Regions from separate parts of the Streptomyces sp. 351MFTsu5.1 genome, predicted to be linked through region 1. Evidence: riboswitches for the same ligand, from Rfam matches in the RefSeq annotation. Region 1 holds a riboswitch; each other region holds the start of a gene.
What was found. Region 1 has a riboswitch for cobalamin ahead of H295_RS0105450 (HoxN/HupN/NixA family nickel/cobalt transporter). Riboswitches for the same ligand answer to the same signal wherever they lie in the genome.

Region 1 (6,349 bases):
ATCCGGGCGGGCTCCCTGGTACCCCTCAGCATCCGGAGCGACGGTGCCTTCGCGGTCCTGGTGCGCTTCGGCAGCCCCGGCCGGCCTGCTCGGCTGACGGAACGGGAGCGTGCGCACGGGCTCCTCAGCTCGGACGCCTACCTCTTCTCGTCGTCGGGGCGGGTGTGGCTCAGTGGTATCGAGGCGGTGGGTGCGCAGGCGTGGCCCGAGATCGTTCAGTTCGAGCTGCCCGCGGGGCGGTACTCGGTGGTGATCCACCTGATCGCCTGGGAGGACGAGTTCTGCGGCGTCGACGACGACGGGGCTCCCTCGGCCACCGCTCTGCCCGACTTCGTCGTCCTCGTCGCTCCGGCCGGCCCGGGCCAGGACGTGTTCCGTACGGACGTGGAGACCTTCGCCCCACCCGAGACGATCCGACCCGGCTGAGGCCAAAAACCCTTCGCCCCGCTCCCCCGCCACCCCCTACCCTCACCCCATGCAGCGCGCTCAAGCACTCCCGTCCATCACGACGACGCCGGATCACCCCCGGCGCGCTGACCGCTGACGCAGTCCGAAGCCCCGGGGCGAGTGCCCCGGGCGTTCGTTGTGGCCGCCGGGTTCCCTCGCCCCCTGTGAGTGAGGGAGAGACCCATGGACGACCACCGCCGTCTCGGCCGAGAGCTCGGTCTGTTCGACACCGACCCGCTGATGGGCGCGGGGCTGCCGTACTGGTTGCCCGACGGGGCCGTCGTGCGGCATGTGCTGGAGGAGTACGTCCGGGAGGTCGAGCTGGGGGCCGGGTACCGGCACGTGTACTCGCCCGTGCTCGGCAAGCGGGAGCTGTACGAGATCTCCGGGCACTGGGACCACTACAGCGACGACATGTTCCCGCCCATGCGGATGGGAGGCGGCGAGGGGGAGGAGGTCGTGCTGCGGCCCAGTCTCTGCCCGCACCACGCCCTCATCTACCGGTCCCGGTCGCACAGTTACCGCGAACTTCCGCTGCGGATGGCCGAGTTGGGGGCCATGTACCGCTCCGAGCCGTCCGGGGTGCTCGGCGGTCTCACCCGCGTGCGGTCCATCCAGCTCAACGACGCCCACATCTTCTGCACCCCGGACCAGGCCGTGGCCGAGGCCCGCGCCGCCCTCGGGCTCATCCGGCGGGCCTACGACGACCTCGGCATCCGGGCAAGCCGGTACCGGCTCTCCCTGCCGGGGGGAGGCCAGGACGGCGGGGGCAAGTACGTTGCCGACCCGGAGCTGTGGCGCCGCGCCACCGGTCTGCTCGAAGAGGTCCTGGACGGGGTCGACCACGAGGCCGTCGAGGGCGAGGCCGCGTTCTACGGGCCCAAGATCGACGTCCAGGTCACCGACCCCGCCGGCCGTGAGTCCACCCTCTCCACCGTCCAGATCGACTTCCACCAGCCCGAGCGGTTCGGCCTTCACTACGTCGGCAGCGACGGGAGGAAACACCGGCCGGTCATGGTCCACCGCAGCATCATCGGGAGTGTGGAGCGGGCGGTGGCTCATCTCGTCGAGGCGCACGCCGGTGCCTTTCCCGTCTGGCTCGCGCCCGTGCAGCTCGCGGTGCTGCCGGTGGGCGACGGGCAGGAGGAGCGGGCCCTCGACGTCGTACGGCGGGCCCGGGCGCGCGGTGTCCGGGCCGAGCTGTCCGGCTGTGGCGACGGGACCCTCGGTGCCCGGGTCCGTGCCGCGCGGCTCGTGCCGTACCTGGCGGTGATCGGGGAGCGGGAGGCCGACGGCGACCTAGCGGCCGTACGGCTGCGGGGCGGGCGCAGGCCGGGAGCCGTGCCGGTGGCCGAGCTGCTGGCGCGGATCGGCGCACGGGCCGCTGATCGCGGGACTGAACTCTGGGCGGCTGCGTAAGGTCGGTGCCGTACGCCGGCACACGTCAGCGACGTACACGTACGCCAGTGAGGGAAAGGACCCCGCCGTGACCGGTCAGCCCATTCCGGTGATCATCGACTGCGACACGGGTGTCGACGACGCCCTGGCCCTGTTGTTCGCCGTACGGCATCCCGGCATCGACCTGCGCGCGGTCACCTGTGTCGCCGGGAACACCGACGTCGACGGCGTCGTCCGCAACACCCTGACCGTGCTGGAGCAGGCCGGGGCCGGGGACATCCCGGTCGCCCGGGGTGCCGAGCGGCCGCTGATCGAGCCGGTGCGCACCGCGCAGCACGTGCACGGCCTCGACGGGATGGGCGACCTGGGGCTGCCCGCGCCGACCCGGGTGGCGGTGGACGTGGACGCGGTGACCCTGCTCCGGCGGGAGATCCTCGCCTCGCCCCGGCCGGTCACCCTCATCCCCACCGCGCCGCTCACCAACATCGCGCTGCTGCTGCGCACCCACCCCGAGGTGGTGCGCAACATCGAGCGGATCGTGTTCATGGGCGGGGCCGTGGCGACCGGGAACGCCACGCCGGTCGCGGAGTTCAACGTCTGGCACGACCCCGAGGCGGCCGCCGTCCTGCTCACCGCGGGCGTGCCGATCACGATGTACGGCCTCGACGTCTTCGAGCGGGTCGTCGTCCCCGCCGCCGACGTACAGCGGCTGCGGGCGAGCACGGAGCCCAGTCTGCGCATGGCCGGTGAACTCCTCGCCCACCGCGACCCGGCCAGTACCGGCGACCCCACCCCCACCGGCGGGCTCGGCGACGCGGGCGCGGTCTGCGCGGTCGTCGACCCCGACGGACTGACCACCGAACTCCTGCCGGTGGAGGTGAGCCTGGCCCCGGGCCCGACCCGCGGCCAGACCGTCGTCGACCGCCGTCGCCGCCCCGGAGAGTCCGAGATCCACGACGGCGAGCGCGAAGTGACCCTGGTGGACGTCGGGTTGGGCGTGGACGTGGAGCGGTACGTGAAGCTGTGGCTGACGGCGGTGGAGGGCGCCTAGGGCCTGTTGCGGTCCCTCAGGAGCTGCTGACGCCCCACCGCTGCTCCACCTTCGCGAGCCGCCAGTAGGCGATCGCCCCCCCCCACACCACCACGAACAGACCGACGATGACGTACCCGACGTTGTCGAGGTCGATGTCGGCGATCCAGGTGGTGAGGGCGTCGGTGAGGTCGAACTTGTCGTGCAGGACGCCGACCAGCTCGATCGTGCCGATGAAGAAGGCGACCGCGATGGACAGTCCGGTGATGGCGAGGTTGTAGAACACCTTGCGCACCGGGTTGGAGAAGGCCCACTGGTAGGCGAAGTTCATGAAAGTGCCGTCGAGGGTGTCGAACAGGCTCATGCCGGCGGCGAAGAGCAGGGGCAGGCAGAGGATCGCGTACCAGGGGAGTCCGGCGGCCGCGCCCGAACCGGCCATCACCATCAGCGTGACCTCGGTGGCCGTGTCGAAGCCGAGCCCGAACAGGAAGCCCAGCGGGTACATCTGCCCCGGCCGGGTGATGGACTTGGTGAGCCGCCCGAGGATCCGGTTCATGAAGCCCCGCGAGTCCAGGTGCTGTTCCAGCTGCTTCTCGTCGTACGACCCCGCCCGCATCGCCCGGAAGACCTTCAGGATGCCCACCAGGGCGACCAGGTTGAGGGCGGCGATGAGGTAGAGGAAGGTGCCGGAGATCGTCGTACCGAGGAAGCCGAGCACCTGGTGGGTGCTGGAGCCCTCGTTCATGACCTTGCCGGCCAGCTGGGTGCCGCCCGCGATGAGCGCGGCGAGCAGGACGACGACGCTGGAGTGCCCGAGGGCGAACCAGAACCCCACGGACACCGGCCGCTTGCCGTCGGCCATCAGCTTGCGGGTGGTGTTGTCGATCGCGGCGATGTGGTCGGCGTCGAAGGCGTGCCGCATGCCCAGGGTGTAGGCGGTGATGCCGAGTCCGACGCCGAAGGCCTTGGTGCCGACCTCGTAGTGGGCGGGGACGACGAGCAGGAAGAGGATGCCGAACGCGACGACGTGCAGGGCGGTGATCACCGCGAGCAGTCCGGCGGTCTTGAGGGTGTCCTCGCGCCGCCAGCGGAAGCCGGGGGCGGCACCGGTACCGGTTCCGGTACTGGCACCGGTGGCGGGGGGCGTGGCCTTGGACAGGGCAGGCTCGGTCATACGGTCAGCTCCAACACCTCGTGGATCAGTTCCTGACGTGCCGTGGCCGGTCTCCTGGCTTACGGGTCGTGCGTGTCCGCGCCTGCCTTCCCAGTCGTACGACCAGTGGCTTCGACGGCACGGACACTTCCCGATCACAGTGGCGAGGGCCGCGCCGGTCTGGACCTTTGAGGGGTCGTCACCGGCTTCCCGAGCACCACGGCCCGCCCACCGTAGGGGGTGCCGGCCTCCCCTGCATAGCTGCGCACCTGCGCAGGTATGGAAGATCACACAGGGGCGCCTGCGAGGATGAGCCCATGCACCTCGTCCCGGCCGACCGAGCCGACCGCCGCACCATCGACGGACACCGGGTGTGCGACGCCATCGCCGCGATCGGCGACCCGGACGACGTCCGCACCTGGTCCGACCGTTTCGCCCTTCTCGCCGACCCCAACCGCCTCTCCCTCCTCCTCGCCCTGCACCGCACCGGCCCGCTCGCGGTCTCCGACCTCGCGATCGCCACGGGCATGAACGACCCGGCCGTCTCGCAGGCGCTACGGCTGCTGCGCGCGGCCGGGGTCGTGGCGGGGGAGAAGGAGGGGCGGGTGGTGCGGTACCGGGTGGTGGACGAGGCGGTACGGGGGTTGTTGAAGCAGGTGTCCTAGCGGGGCGGCCGGTCGTCGCGGGGGCGGGGGCGGGGGCGGAGGCCGGAGATACGGGTGTCTGTGCTTCGGGTGTCTGCGACGCCGGTGTCCGCGGTCTGGGCGACGGCCACGCGTCGCGGGTGAGCGAGCCGGCCGGCAGCCCGCTTCACCCCTCCGGTCCCCACCGTTCCGGGCCCACGCCGCGCCAGTCGATCCAGCTCGACTGCGCGACCTCCGCCGCGTCGATCTCCAGGCCCGCTCGGCGGAGGAATTCGGCCACGTCGGCCAGGTTGTGGGCGAGGCCCAGGATCTCGCCGTCCACGCGTACGCGGCGGCCGCCGGTGGGGGACGGCGGGTGGACGATCACTCGGATCGGGCCGGACATGTCTTCAGGATCGTCCGCGGTGTACGGTCCCGCACTTCGGTCCGTCATCGGTCGAGCCGTCCCCTCGCCTGGTCGCGCAGCTCCCACCACTCGGCGGGGCGTGGGCGCCGCCGCTCCCAGTGGGGATGGAAGAACAGCTCGGTCGACAGCCGGTACAGGCGTCGGCGCAGCTCGGTGCGGCCGGGGTGCTCGGCGAGGCGCTGGTACGTGGCGCTCCACTCCCGCTGCGTCCGGGCGAGGTCGTCGGGGAACGATCGCATGCCCGGATTCAATCATGTGTTCGATTTTATGGGCCAGGGCCGTCGTCTCCAGGTACGTGCGCACCGTCCGGCCCCGGACACGCCGAAGGGGCCGCCCGCACCGGTGAACCGGTGGGACGACCCCTTCGGAGGACGGGTCAGGCGCGCGTGGCCTTGCGGCGGCGCGTCGCCAGGACGATGCCCGCGCCACCCGCGAGCAGCACCGCCGCGCCGCCCGCGATCAGCGGCGTGTTGCTGCTGGCGCCGGTCTCGGCGAGGTTGTCACCGCCGCCACCGTTCGGGGTGGGGGCGCCCGGGGTCGACGTGGACTCCGAGGCCGACGGGGTCGGAGTGTCCGTGCCCGGGGTCTCGGACGCCGGAGGCGTGCTCTCGGAGGCCGGCGGGGTGGACTCCGAGGCCGGCGGGGTGGACTCCGAGGCCGGCGGAGTGGTCTCCGAGGCCGGCGGGGTCGCCGGAGGCGTGGTCTCGGTGGTCGTGCAGTCCTTCGTGCCGCCGTTCCAGGCAGCGATCAGCTTGTCCTTGATGACCGGGTGGTCCGGGCCCTTGGGGAGGTCGCCGTGCGGGAAGCCGTCCTTGGCGTCGAGCTTGCCGTCGAACTTGGTGTTGCCGCGGTAGAGGTCGACCTGGCCGAAGCAGCCCGCGTCGGGGATCGCGACGTCGAGGGTGTCGACGGCGCCGGCCTTGACGGTCACGCTGTCGAAGTCGTGGAAGACCTGCTCGCCGGAGGTGGCGAACGTCGGGCCGTGCGCGAGGTAGGACGCGAGGGAGGCGGTGCACGTGGTGGCGTCGCCCGCGGCGCGGACCTTGACGTGGACCTTGCCGTCGTCGCCCGGCTTGAGGTTCTGGTCGTCGACCTTGACCGAGGCGAAGAAGTTCTTGCCGTCGAGGGAGAACTCGCAGCGGTCCGTCTCGGTCTTCGAGCCGGCGCCCGTGCCCGGCTTGTAGTGTCCGCCGTCTCCCCAGCCCTTGCCGCCGGGGCAGTCGGAGGCCGAGGCGACGGAGGCGAGGGCGGCGGAGAAGGCGAGCGTCGCG
Region 2 (6,349 bases), on a different contig from region 1:
GGAGGTCGACCTCCTCGACGGTCCAGGTGTTCTTGATGGCGTCCCGGTAGCGCTCGTAGAAGTCCGGGTAGCGCATGGGCCGGAGGGTCAGCTCGAAGCCCGGGTCGAGAAGGTTCTTGGCTTCGGTGGTCATTACTGGCATGCCTCGCAGGACTCGGGGTTTTCCAGGGAGCAGGCGACGGCGTCTTCCGGGGCCGCCTGCTGGACGGGGACGGTGGCCTGGGCCGCGCGGGCGATACGGGTCGCCGGGCGCGAGCGCAGGTAGTACGTCGTCTTCAGCCCGGACTTCCAGGCGTACGCGTACATCGAGGAGAGCTTGCCGATGGTCGGCGTCTCCAGGAACAGGTTCAGGGACTGCGACTGGTCGAGGAACGGGGTCCGCGCCGCCGCCATGTCGATCAGGGAGCGCTGCGGGATCTCCCACGCCGTGCGGTACAGCGCCCGTACGTCCGCCGGGACCCACGCGAAGTCCTGCACCGAGCCGTTCGCCTCGCGCAGCGCCTCACGGGTGCGGGCGTCCCAGACGCCCAGCGCCTTGAGGTCGTTCACCAGGTACGAGTTGACCTGGAGGAACTCCCCGGACAGCGTCTCGCGCTTGAACAGGTTGGAGACCTGCGGCTCGATGCACTCGTACACCCCGGCGATCGAGGCGATGGTCGCGGTGGGCGCGATGGCCAGCAGCAGGCTGTTGCGCAGACCCGTCGTGGCCATGCGCTCGCGCAGCGCCGCCCAGCGCTCGGGCCAGGCGAGGTCCGTGGCGTAGTGGTCCGGGTGCAGTACACCTTGAGCGGTACGGGTCTTCTCCCAGGCCGGCAGCGGGCCGCTGCGCTCGGCGAGGTCGGTGGAGGCCTCGTAGGCGGCGAGCATGATGCGCTCGGCGATCCGGGTGGAGAGGGCCTGCGCCTCCGGGGAGCCGAAGGGCAGCCGCAGCTTGAAGAAGACGTCCTGGAGGCCCATCGCCCCGAGGCCGACCGGACGCCACTTGGCGTTGGAACGCCCCGCCTGCTCGGTCGGGTAGAAGTTGATGTCGACCACCCGGTCGAGGAAGGTGACGGCGGTGCGGACGGTCTCGTCCAGCCGCTCCCAGTCGACGTCGCCGGTCCTCGTGTCGACGAACGCGCCGAGGTTCACCGACCCCAGGTTGCAGACCGCCGTCTCCCCGTCGTCCGTGACCTCCAGGATCTCCGTGCAGAGGTTGGAGGAGTGGACCGTGTGCCCCGGCAGGGCCGTCTGGTTGGCCGTGCGGTTGGCGGCGTCCTTGAAGGTCATCCAGCCGTTGCCGGTCTGGGCGAGGGTGCGCATCATGCGGCCGTAGAGGTCACGGGCCGGGATGGTGCGCTTCGCGAGCCCCCTGCCCTCGGCCGCGCGGTACGCGGCGTCGAACTCCTCGCCCCACAGGTCGACCAGCTCGGGCACGTCGGCGGGGGAGAAGAGGGACCACTCGGCGTCCGCGTTCACCCGGCGCATGAACTCGTCCGGGATCCAGTGCGCGAGGTTCAGGTTGTGCGTACGGCGGGCGTCCTCGCCGGTGTTGTCCCTGAGCTCCAGGAACTCCTCGATGTCGGAGTGCCAGGTCTCCAGGTAGACCGCGGCCGCGCCCTTGCGCCGGCCGCCCTGGTTCACGGCGGCGACACTCGCGTCCAGCGTCTTCAGGAACGGGACGATGCCGTTGGAGTGCCCGTTGGTGCCACGGATCAGTGAACCGCGGCTGCGGACGCGGGAGTACGCGATGCCGATGCCGCCGGCGTGCTTCGAGAGCCGGGCCACCTGGTGGTAGCGGTCGTAGATGGAGTCGAGCTCGTCCTTCGGGGAGTCGAGGAGGTAGCAGGACGACATCTGGGGGTGCCGGGTGCCGGAGTTGAAGAGGGTGGGGGAGGAGGGGAGGTAGTCGAGGCGGCTCATGAGCCCGTAGAGCGCGGCGACTTCGTCCAGGGCCCGGGTCGTGTCGTCCTCGGCGAGCCCCGACGCGACCCGGAGCATGAAGTGCTGGGGGGTCTCGATGACCTTGCGGGTGATCGGGTGCCGCAGCAGGTAGCGGCTGTGGAGGGTGCGGAGCCCGAAGTAGCCGAAGCGGTCGTCGGCCTCGGTGTCGACGAGCGCGTCGAGCCGCTCGGCGTGCACCCGTACGAACTCGGCGGTCCGGTCGGCGATCAGGCCCTCGCGGTGGCCGACCGCGACCGAGCCGGTGAACGACGTGACGCCCTGCGAGGCGGCCTCCGCGGCGACGGAGATCGTCAGCAGCCTGGCGGCGAGCCTGCTGTACGCAGGGTCCTCGGAGATGAGCCCGGCGGCGGCCTCGGTGGCCAGCTCGCGCAGCTCCGACTCGTCGGCCCGCGCGGACCGGCCGCGGAGCGCGGCGGCGGCGACGCGGCCGGGGTCGGCGTCGGGCAGGTCGGCGGTCAGCTCGGCCAGGGTCCGCAGCAACGCGGCTCCGGGGCCGTCGTTCTCCTGCCCGGTCCGCTGCTCGGTCCGCTCGATCGCCGCTGAGGCCGGATCGGCTGGCGCGATGGTCACGTGGGGCTCTCCCTCGCTGGCACGGGGCCTTGCGGAGGGCAGGGGGCAGCACACGAGCGCACACGGCGTCGCGTCCACCGGCCCATTCCACGAGGCCCGGACGTCATGACACCCGGGCCACGGTGGCCGGGCGTACTGTCGGCAGGTCCTCGGACTGACGCTCATGTGCGCTTATGCGCGCATGAGTACACCGTTGCGGGACAGTTCCGGATTCACACCGGATTCCCCTGCGACGACAGCGAGCATGAGCATACATCTTGTGCCAGGTGGTGGAAGCAGGCCCATATGTTGTGTCGCGGTGACTTCAGAGCGTCAACTTGTAGGTGAGGAGCGTGAAGTCGTTGCCGGGGATCGGCTTCCAGTCGCGTTCCGGGACGCGGGTGAAGCCCAGACGTTCGTAGATGCGGTGGGCCGAGCGCATGGTGGGCTGGGTGCACAGGACGAGGTCGGTGCCGGTTGCCGCCGCGCGGTCTACGCAGGCCTGGACGAGGGCCTGGCCGACGCCCCGGCCCCGGGCCTCGTGGGCCACGGCGAGCATGCGGATCTCGGCCTCTGCGGGGCTGGCGAGTTCGGCCAGGGGGCCGCCGTGGGGAACGTAGGTGACTCCGCCGAGGAGCCGGCCGTTCTCGGCGGCTACCAGGACCTCCGCGGCCTCCGCTCGCTTGGCCACGTTCCTGAGTTCCTGGAAGTACCAGTCGTCCTCGTCGCCGAAGGCGAGCAGGCCGTCCCGGAGGTAGGCCTGGGCGGTGATCTCGCCGAGGGGTTCGTAGTCGGTGGGTTCTGCGGGGCGGATCAGTATGTCCATGCGGGTGAGTGTGCACGACGTGCACGGCAACGGGCCGCCGGACGACCTCTCCGACGGCCCGTGAACGGTGTGCCTAGTGGCTCGACCCCGCTGTCGCGGGCGGAAGCTCCACCTCCACCCCCGGGTCGCCCGCGTCCGCCGTGTAGTCCTCCGGGCTGGTCTCGTCCACACCGTCGGGGGCCTTCGCCGCCTTCAGGACGAACGTCAGGACCACCGTCACCGCCACGTTCAGGACGAACGCCGTCAGGCCGATGTAGCCGATCTCGCCGATGCCCGGGATCTCCTTCGCCGAGCCGCCGAAGTGCTTCTGGGTCGGGGAGGCGACACCGTACGCCGCGAACGTGCCGTAGACCATGCCGACCGCCCAGCCCGCGAGCAGCGCCCAGCGGTGGAACCAGCGGGTGAACAGGCCGCCGACCAGGGCCGGGAAGGTCTGCAGGATCCAGATGCCGCCCAGGAGCTGGAAGTTGATGGCGACCGTCTTGTCCATGGTCAGGACGAAGACCAGCGCGCCCACCTTCACCAGCAGGGACACCAGCTTGGAGACCTTCGTCTCCTGGGCCGCGGTCGCGTCCGGCCTGATGAAGTCCTTGTAGATGTTGCGGGTGAAGAGATTCGCGGCCGCGATCGACATGATGGCCGCCGGGACGAGCGCGCCGATGCCGATCGCCGCGAAGGCCACGCCCGCGAACCAGTCCGGGAACATGTCCTCGAACAGCTGCGGGATCGCCAGTTGCGGGTTGGTGACCTTGACCCCGGCCGCGATCGCCATGAAGCCGAGCAGGGCCAGCAGGCCGAGCATCAGCGAGTACAGCGGCAGGATCGTGGTGTTGCGGCGGATCACCTCACGGCTGCGGGAGGACAGCGTCGCGGTGATGGAGTGCGGGTACATGAAGAGCGCCAGCGCGGAGCCCAACGCCAGTGTGGCGTAGGTCCATTGGCCTGCCTCCGGGGGCACCAGGCCGCCCGCCTTGGCCGCCGTGTACTTCTCGCTCGCCGCGCCGAAGACGTCGTCGAAGCCGCCCAGCTTGATCGGGATGTAGATGATCGCCACCGCGATGACGATGTAGATCAGCGTGTCCTTCACGAACGCGATCAGGGCGGGGGCCCTGAGGCCGGAGGAGTACGTGTAGGCCGCGAGCACGCCGAAGGCGATCAGCAGCGGGAGGTCCTTCACGAACCAGTTGGTGTTCTCCCCGCCGCCGACGCCCATGACGTCCAGCACGGCCTGGATGCCGACCAGTTGGAGCGCGATGTACGGCATGGTCGCGAGGATGCCGGTGACCGCCACCGCCAGCGAGAGCCCCTTGGAGCCGAAGCGGCCGCGCACGAAGTCCGAGGTGGTGACGTACCCGTGCTTGTGGGAGACGGACCACAGGCGGGGCAGGAAGGTGAAGATCAGCGGGTACACCAGGATGGTGTACGGCACCGCGAAGAAGCCTGCCGCGCCCGCCGCGTAGATCGCCGCGGGCACCGCGACGAAGGTGTACGCCGTGTAGAGGTCGCCGCCCAGCAGGAACCAGGTGATCCAGGTGCCGAACGACCGGCCGCCCAGGCCCCATTCGTCCAGCGAGTGCTCGTTCTCGGCCTTGCGCCAGCGCGCGGCCAGGAAGCCCATGACCGTGACGGCCAGGAAGAAGAGGATGAAGACGGTGAGTGCCACCCCGTTGACGCCGTCGTTCACTTGGCACCTCCGTGGCGGCCGCGCTGGTCACGCTTCCAGAGCTGGTAGGCGATCATCGTCAGCGCGGTGGAGATCAGCACCCACAGCATCTGGTACCAGTAGAAGAACGGGATCCCGATGAACTCCGGGTCCACCTTGGCGTACGAGCCGACCCAGAGCATCGCCACGAAGGGCGCGAGCAGGCAGAGTGCGATGACCACGCGCACCGGCGTCACCACCGGTGGTCTCACTTCAGGTGCGTCCGACATGTCGTGGCTCCTACCCCTCACTGATCAGCGTTGATCACCTGTAACGCGCAGGCAATCTAGGTCACGCGTCACGTGAGGGGAAGACCTCGTCGGCGTATCGGCATGTCGATTCTGTGAAGCATCAGCGGGAGCCGCCGGTACGGCCCCGGCGGTGTCCTAGTCGACCGGCCGCTTCAACCGGGCCACGAACTTGTACCGGTCCCCCCGGTACACCGACCGCACCCACTCCACCGGCTCTCCGGCCTTGTCGTACGAGTGCCGGGACAGCATCAGCATCGGCAGGCCCACGTCGGTGCCGAGCAGGCCGGCCTCGCGCGGGGTGGCCAGCGAGGTCTCGATGGTCTCCTCGGCCTCGGCGAGATGGACGTCGTAGACCTCGGCCAACGCCGTGTAGAGGGACGTGTACTTGACGAGCGACCTGCGCAGCGCCGGGAAGCGCTTGGCGCTCAGGTGGGTCGTCTCGATGGCCATCGGCTCGGCATTCGCCATGCGCAGTCGCTCGATGCGCAGCACCCGGCCGCCGGCCGTGATGTCGAGGAGCTCGGCGAGCCGGTCGTCGGCGGTGATGTAGCCGATGTCGAGGAGCTGCGAGGTGGGTTCGAGGCCCTGGGCGCGCATGTCCTCGGTGTAGGAGGTGAGTTGGAGGGCCTGGGAGACCTTCGGCTTGGCGACGAACGTGCCCTTGCCCTGGATGCGTTCCAGGCGCCCCTCGACCACCAGTTCCTGGAGTGCCTGGCGCACGGTGGTGCGGGAGGTGTCGAACTCGGCGGCGAGCGTGCGCTCGGGCGGTACCGGGGTGCCGGGCGACTGGGTCTCCGTCATGTCGAGCAGGTGCTTCTTCAGGCGGTAGTACTTCGGCACGCGCGCGGTACGGACTCCTGCCCCGCCCTCGGTCTCCGCACTGCTGACGTCGCTGCTCATGGTCTGCCTTCCCGGCTCCGGATGCGGGTCACATCGTGATCCCTTCTGTATACCGTCGCCGACTCTTTTGGTCTAGTCCACAGAGGTGAGTGGTATAGCGGACGAGACTACTCCGCCGTAGCTGTTTTCGCTGCCTTCTTTACTAATGGTTCCTGCATATGTAGCTCGCATAACAGC
Region 3 (6,349 bases), on a different contig from region 1:
CATCGCGTCCCGCAACGACGGGTCCAGTTTGTCGAACCACGCCCGGTAGTCGGCGAGCGGCACCCGCGCGGGCGCCGCGGCCAGCTGCTCCTCGGTGAGCCACTCGACGTCGTGGCCACCGGCGTTGATGAGCCGGTGGATCAGTTCGTCACCGTTGTCCGGATGCCCCTCGACCACGTACCCGGCGTCCCGCAGCGCGTCCAGCACCCGCACCGCCGAAGCGGGTGTGTCCAGTCCTACCGCGTTGCCGACCCGCGAGTGCTTGGTCGGGTACGCGGTGAAGACCAGCGCCAGCCGCTTCTCGGCGTTCGGCTTGTGCCGCAGCTTCGCGTGCCGTACGGCGATCCCGGCGACCCGTGCGGCCCGCTCCGGGTCGGCCACGTACACCGGGACGTCGTCGGGCCCCTGCTCCTTGAAGGAGAACGGCACGGTGATCAGCCGCCCGTCGAACTCCGGGATCGCGACCTGCATGGCCGCGTCCATGGGGGAGAGGGCGGCGTCGGACTCGTCCCAGACCGCGCGGGACGACGTGAGGCAAAGCCCTTGCAGGACGGGCACATTGAGGTCTGCGAGCGCCCCGATGTCCCATGCCTCCTCGTCACCGCCGGCCGAGGCCTGCGAGGCGTGGGTGCCGCCGGCGGCGAGGACGGTGGTTACCAGGGCGTCGGCCGAGTCGAGGACCATGTAGAGATCGAGGTCCGCCCCCCGCAGCGAGCTGCAGAACACGGGAAGGGCGTTGGCGCCCCCCGCCTCGATCGCATCGCACAAGGTGTCCACGAAGGCGGTGTTGCCGCTGAGTTCATGAGCCCGGTAGAAGAGCACGCCGACGGTCGGACGGTCCGCGTCGATCGGACGGTCGCCGTGGATGCCCCACTCCGGCATCTTCTGCGGCTCGACGAACCCCTCACCCGTCAGCAGCACGGTGTCGGAGAGGAACCGCGCGAGTTCGGTGAGGTTCCCGGGCCCGCCCTCCACGAGGTACTTGAGCGCCTCGGCCACCACACCAGCCGGCACCGACGACTCCGCCATCAGCTCGGCGTCCGGCACGGACTCCCCGCCCAGCAGCACGGTCGGGACGCCGGACGCCTTCAGCGCGGCCAGCCCGTCCTCCCAGGCCCGCTTGCCGCCGAGCAGCCGTACGACGGCGATGTCCGCGCCCTCGATCAGCGCCGGCAGCTCCTCCGCGACATCCACCCGGGTCGGATTGCCGATCCGGTAGTCGGCACCCCCGGCGGCCCGGGCCGCCAGCAGGTCCGTGTCGGCGGTCGACAACAACAACACTGTGCTCATGCGGGCGCTCCCGGTGGAATGAAAGGCAGTCCTTGCGGCGCGCCGGACTCGATGAGCCGCCACAGCGCGTCCGTGTCCGCGTGCTGTTCGATCAGGTCGCCGAGCCGGTCGAGCTGCTCCTCGCGCAGCGCGGCGAACGAGGTGTCGGGGGCGGGCACGAACCGGCGGCCCGCGGCGGCCGCCACCTCCCGCAGGAAGGCCCGTCGGAACCCGTCCGACTCCAGGGAGCCGTGCCAGTGCGTCCCCCAGGTCTGGCCGACCCGGCAGCCGTCCAGGAAGGCTTCCCCGCCGCCTACTTGGGCCACCCCGTGATGGATCTCGTACCCCTCGACCGGCTCCCCGAGGGCCTCGCCGACCGGCCGGGTGAGGGTCTTCTCCCGCGCGAACCGCACGCGGACGGGCAGCAGTCCGAGGCCGTCGACCGAGCCGGCGCGCGATTCGACCTCGTCCTCGATGTGCTCGCCGAGGATCTGGAACCCGCCGCAGATGCCGAGCACGGGCCGCCCCTCGGCGACCCTGCGCGAGATGGCCTCCGCGAGCCCCCGCTGCCGCAGCCACTCCAGCGCGCGGACGGTTCCCCGGGTGCCGGGGACGACGACGAGGTCGGCGTCGGCCAGCTCCTCCGCCCGGTCCACGAACCGCACCACGACACCCGGTTCGGCGGCCAGGGCGTCCACGTCGGTGAAGTTGGACATCAGCGGGATCGCGCAGACGGCGACCCGCAGCACGTCCTCACCCACCGGAGGGCTCACCGAGGACTCCCGGACGGTGCCCCGCAGGGACACCCGCAGCCCGTCCTCCTCGTCGATGCCGAGCCCGTGCCGGAAGGGCAGCACGCCGTACGTGTGCCGCCCGGTGAGCCCGTGAAGCATCTCCAGTCCCGGCTCCAGCAGCGAGACATCCCCCCGGAACTTGTTGACGAGGAACCCGGCGACCAGCGCCTGGTCCTCGGGGGAGAGCAGCGCGACGGTCCCGAAGAAGGAGGCGAAGACCCCGCCGCGGTCGATGTCACCGACGACGAGAACCGGAATGCGGGCATTACGGGCGATGCCCATGTTCACGATGTCGGTCCGCCGCAGATTGATCTCGGCGGGACTGCCGGCTCCCTCACAGATCACCGCGTCATACGTGCCCCGCAACTCGGCGAGGCAGTCGAGCACGGTCCCGAGCAGCTTCTGCTGCCGCCCGCCGTGATAGCCACGCGCGCTCAGCTCGCCCACGGGCTTGCCGAGCAGCACGACCTGACTGCTCTGCTCCCCACCGGGCTTGAGCAGCACGGGATTCATCAGCGCGGTCGGCTCGACCCGGCAGGCCTGCGCCTGCATGGCCTGCGCCCGCCCGATCTCGGCACCCTCCCTCGTCACGAACGAGTTGAGGGACATGTTCTGCGCCTTGAACGGCGCGACCTTCACCCCCTGCCGCACCAGCCACCGGCAGATCCCGGCGGTCACGACGCTCTTTCCCGCGTCGGAGGTGGTGCCGGCGACAAGAAGCCCCCCGCTCATGCCGTACGTCCCTTCCGGATCAGCCGTGCGGCGACCGCACCGGCGCCGAGCGCGAGCAGCCCGACCCGCCGCGACAGCCGCACGGCACGCTCGATGTCGTACGAGGCCACAGCGCGCCCGTCCCCGTTGAGCACGGGCCGGTGCTCGATGCGCCCCCCGTAGGAGAGCGTCCCGCCGAGCCGCACCCCGAGCGCCCCCGCGAAAGAGGCCTCCACGGGCCCGGCGTTGGGGCTCGGATGCTTTCCGGCGTCCTGACGCCACGCCCGCCGGGCACCCCGCGGATCCGCCCCGGCGACCGTCGCCAGTACGGCGGTCAGCCGTGCCCCCGGCCACCCGGCGAGGTCGTCGAGCCGCGCGGAACCCCACCCGAAGCGCCGGTAGCGGACCGACTTGTGACCCACCATGGCGTCCAGCGTGTTGACGGCCCGGAACCCGAGCAGCCCCGGCACCCCACCCACGGCACCCCACACGAGCGCGCCCACGACGGCGTCGGAGGTGTTCTCGGCGACGGACTCCACGACGGCCCGGGCGATCCCGTCGGCGTCGAGGGCCTGCGGGTCCCGCCCGCACAGATGCGGCAGCCGCTCCCGGGCCGCCTCGACGTCCCCGGCCTCCAGAGCCCGGCCGATGAGCCGCGCCTCGCGGGCCAGTGAAGTCCCGCCCACCACGGCCCAGGTGGCAGCGCCGGTGAGCAGGACGGAGGCGGTTCGGGAGGAACGTACGGCATGCTGCGCCACGGCCCCGAGCCCCACCGCGCCGCCCACGCACACGGCGGTGTGCAGCGCGCCCCAGCCCCGGTGGTCCCGCCACAGCACCCGCTCCACAGCACCCGCGGCCCGCCCGAACACGGCGACCGGGTGCCCGCGACGCGGGTCACCGAGCAGGAGGTCACCGATCAGACCGGCGGCGGCGCCGTACGCGAAAACGCGATCGGCACGCACCGGGTCAGCCGATCGCAGGGTCGTTCAGGTGCCTGGTACCGCTGGTGGATCGGCAGGCGAGCATCGCGTCATGTCCTCACTCAGGGTGTCCACGCCCTGGTTCGACGAGTCCGGCGGCGAGAGTTCCTGGCTCCCGGGGGTGTCTACCCCGGTGACAGTGGCGGGACCGCGCCGGATTCGCACCGGCTTCCTCTCCTGCTGCCGTAAATGGCTCCGGCAGTCCACCACGGGCCTTCGAGACCCGTCAACTTGCTGTTGACCTGCGACGGGGGAGTGTGCAGAACCCCACACCACGGGTCACACGGGGACGGCCGGGCGGGCGCAGAACTCGGGGTTCCGTGCCCACCCGGCCGTCGGGTGACGAGGTGTCGTCAGGCCACGATCAGATAGATCCCGTACGCCACCGCCGCCGCGCAGGCCGCGAAGCAGGCGTAGGCGCCGGTGACCGCGAGAGCGGCCGAGCCGCCCTGGGCGGTGGCCCGCTCCTGGCGGGAGAGGCCCATGATGCCGAGGGTGAACAGGGCCACGAGGCCCACGGTGACGACGAGGCTGACGCCGAAGACGGAGCCGAGGGCTTCCCAGTCGATCTTCATGGTGAGGCTTCCTTAGGACTGGTGCGGGCTCAGACGGCGGCCGGCGGGGCGGCCGTTTCCGTGGCGGTGGCTTCCGCGGCGGTGGGCGGGGCCGGGATCGTGGCGGTGAGGCCCTCGGTCACGGTGCCCGCGGGCGGCGGGGTCACGGCGGCGATCGCCTGCGTCACCACACCGGCCGGCTCGTCGGTCGCGTTGACGTTGGACGCGTCCACCACCTCGCGGCGCGAGATCTTCCAGATCGCCGCGCTGGAGGCGACGAGGAAGAGCGCCACGACCGCGGTGCCCCAGTCACCGAGACCGGTGACGGACTCGGCGAGCGCGCCGACCAGGGCCGCCGCCGGGAGGGTGAGCCCCCAGGCCACGAACATCCGGGTGGCCGTGGACCACCGCACGACCCCGCCCTTGCGGCCGAGGCCCGCGCCCATCACCGAACCGGAGACGACGTGCGTGGTGGACAGGGAGAAGCCGAGGTGGGAGGAGGCCAGGATGGCGGTGGCCGCGCTGGTCTGGGCGGCGAAGCCCTGCTGCGGCTCGAGCTCGGTCAGGCCCTTGCCCATGGTGCGGATGATCCGCCAGCCGCCGATGTACGTGCCGAGCGCGATGGCCAGGCCCGCGGAGAGGATGACCCAGGTGGGCGGGTCCGAGTCGGGGGCGACGGCGCCGCCGGCGACCAGGGCGAGGGTGATGATGCCCATCGTCTTCTGCGCGTCGTTGGTGCCGTGGGCCAGCGAGACCAGGCCGGCCGAGGCGATCTGACCGCCGCGGTAGCCCTTCGCGGCGGCCTTGCCGTCGGCCTTCTTGCCCAGCGAGTAGGAGAACCGCGTGGCCAGCATGGCGGCGACGCCCGCGACGATCGGGGCGGCGACCGCGGGGATCAGAACCTTGGTGACGAGCGCGTCACCGTGCACCGCGCCGAAGCCCGCCGAGGCGATGGTGGCGCCGATCAGGCCGCCCATGAGGGCGTGCGAGGAACTGGAGGGCAGGCCCACCAGCCAGGTCAGCAGGTTCCAGAGGATCGCGCCGACCAGGGCGGCGAAGATGACCTCGGGACGGATGCCGGTCTCGTCGACGAGACCCTTGGAGATCGTGTTCGCGACCTCCACGGAGAGGAAGGCGCCCACAAGGTTCAGCACGGCGGACATGGCCACCGCGACCTTGGGCTTGAGCGCACCGGTCGAGATGGTGGTGGCCATCGCGTTGGCGGTGTCGTGAAAACCGTTCGTGAAATCGAACGCGAGTGCGGTCACAACCACAATCGCGAGGATCAGCGAGAAGTTTTCCATTTACCCAGGCAATCGTTCGAGGTCATTGGCATGTTGAAGGTAAGTAACCTGAGTGAACGGAAGATGAACTGAGGCAGGCCGCACGGTGACCGTAATCTCAGGCGATTGCCGGGCCCGGCCCCGCGGCCCCCGCGCGACCCATCCGTCCCGGAGCCAGGGGCTGGCAGGATCACGGCATGGCTGAGGAACAGCACGAACCGCGCAACGTACAGGGCAGCGGACAGCAGGAGGCGGAGGCCTGGGCCGAGCTGGTCGACACGGCCCGCCGGACGGTCTCCGACGGACTGGTCGTCGGCACCTCCGGCAACGTCTCGGTCCGGGTCGGGAACACGGTTCTCGTCACCCCGTCCGGCGTCCCCTACGACCGCCTCACACCGGCCGACCTGACGGGCGTCGACCTCCAGGGCCACCAGGTCCTCGGCACCCTGGTCCCCACCAGCGAACTCCCCATGCACCTCGCGGTCTACCGCAGCACCGACGCCCGCGCGATCGTCCACACCCACGCCGTGCACGCCACGGCCGTCTCCACCCTCGTCCCCGAGCTCCCGGCGATCCACTACATGACCGGCGCGCTCGGCGGCCCCGTCCGGGTCGCCCCCTACGCCACCTACGGCACCGACGAGCTGGCCGAGAACATGCTCCGAGCCCTCAGCGGCCGCACCGCCTGCCTCCTCCAGAACCACGGCACGATTGCATACGGCGCGAGCCTGTCCCAGGCGTACGACCGCACGGCCCAA

Region 2: it holds a riboswitch for cobalamin, as region 1 does, so the genes downstream of both, H295_RS0117710 (ribonucleoside-diphosphate reductase subunit alpha) here and H295_RS0105450 (HoxN/HupN/NixA family nickel/cobalt transporter) in region 1, are expected to answer to the same signal.
Region 3: it holds a riboswitch for cobalamin, as region 1 does, so the genes downstream of both, H295_RS0138875 (cobalamin biosynthesis protein) here and H295_RS0105450 (HoxN/HupN/NixA family nickel/cobalt transporter) in region 1, are expected to answer to the same signal.

The regions. Positions count from the first base shown of each region.
Region 1 covers NZ_KB911776.1:439,428-445,776, forward strand. Annotated here, with positions in the region: gene H295_RS0105435 (hypothetical protein) at 1-426, shown strand, start outside; gene thrS (threonine--tRNA ligase) at 631-1,866, shown strand; gene H295_RS0105445 (nucleoside hydrolase) at 1,934-2,896, shown strand; gene H295_RS0105450 (HoxN/HupN/NixA family nickel/cobalt transporter) at 2,913-4,049, opposite strand; cobalamin riboswitch at 4,076-4,265, opposite strand; gene H295_RS0105455 (ArsR/SmtB family transcription factor) at 4,346-4,693, shown strand; gene H295_RS0105460 (hypothetical protein) at 4,839-5,057, opposite strand; gene H295_RS0105465 (hypothetical protein) at 5,102-5,317, opposite strand; gene H295_RS0105470 (LAETG motif-containing sortase-dependent surface protein) at 5,455-6,349, opposite strand, start outside.
Region 2 covers NZ_KB911781.1:184,546-190,894, reverse strand. Annotated here, with positions in the region: gene H295_RS0117715 (ribonucleotide-diphosphate reductase subunit beta) at 1-133, opposite strand, end outside; gene H295_RS0117710 (ribonucleoside-diphosphate reductase subunit alpha) at 133-2,514, opposite strand; cobalamin riboswitch at 2,637-2,783, opposite strand; gene H295_RS0117705 (GNAT family N-acetyltransferase) at 2,819-3,319, opposite strand; gene mctP (monocarboxylate uptake permease MctP) at 3,393-5,003, opposite strand; gene H295_RS0117695 (DUF3311 domain-containing protein) at 5,000-5,251, opposite strand; gene H295_RS0117690 (GntR family transcriptional regulator) at 5,408-6,172, opposite strand.
Region 3 covers NZ_KB911800.1:73,091-79,439, reverse strand. Annotated here, with positions in the region: gene cobN (cobaltochelatase subunit CobN) at 1-1,290, opposite strand, end outside; gene H295_RS0138880 (cobyric acid synthase) at 1,287-2,795, opposite strand; gene H295_RS0138875 (cobalamin biosynthesis protein) at 2,792-3,736, opposite strand; cobalamin riboswitch at 3,834-3,977, opposite strand; gene H295_RS0138870 (hypothetical protein) at 4,108-4,329, opposite strand; gene H295_RS0138865 (inorganic phosphate transporter) at 4,359-5,612, opposite strand; gene H295_RS0138860 (class II aldolase/adducin family protein) at 5,789-6,349, shown strand, end outside.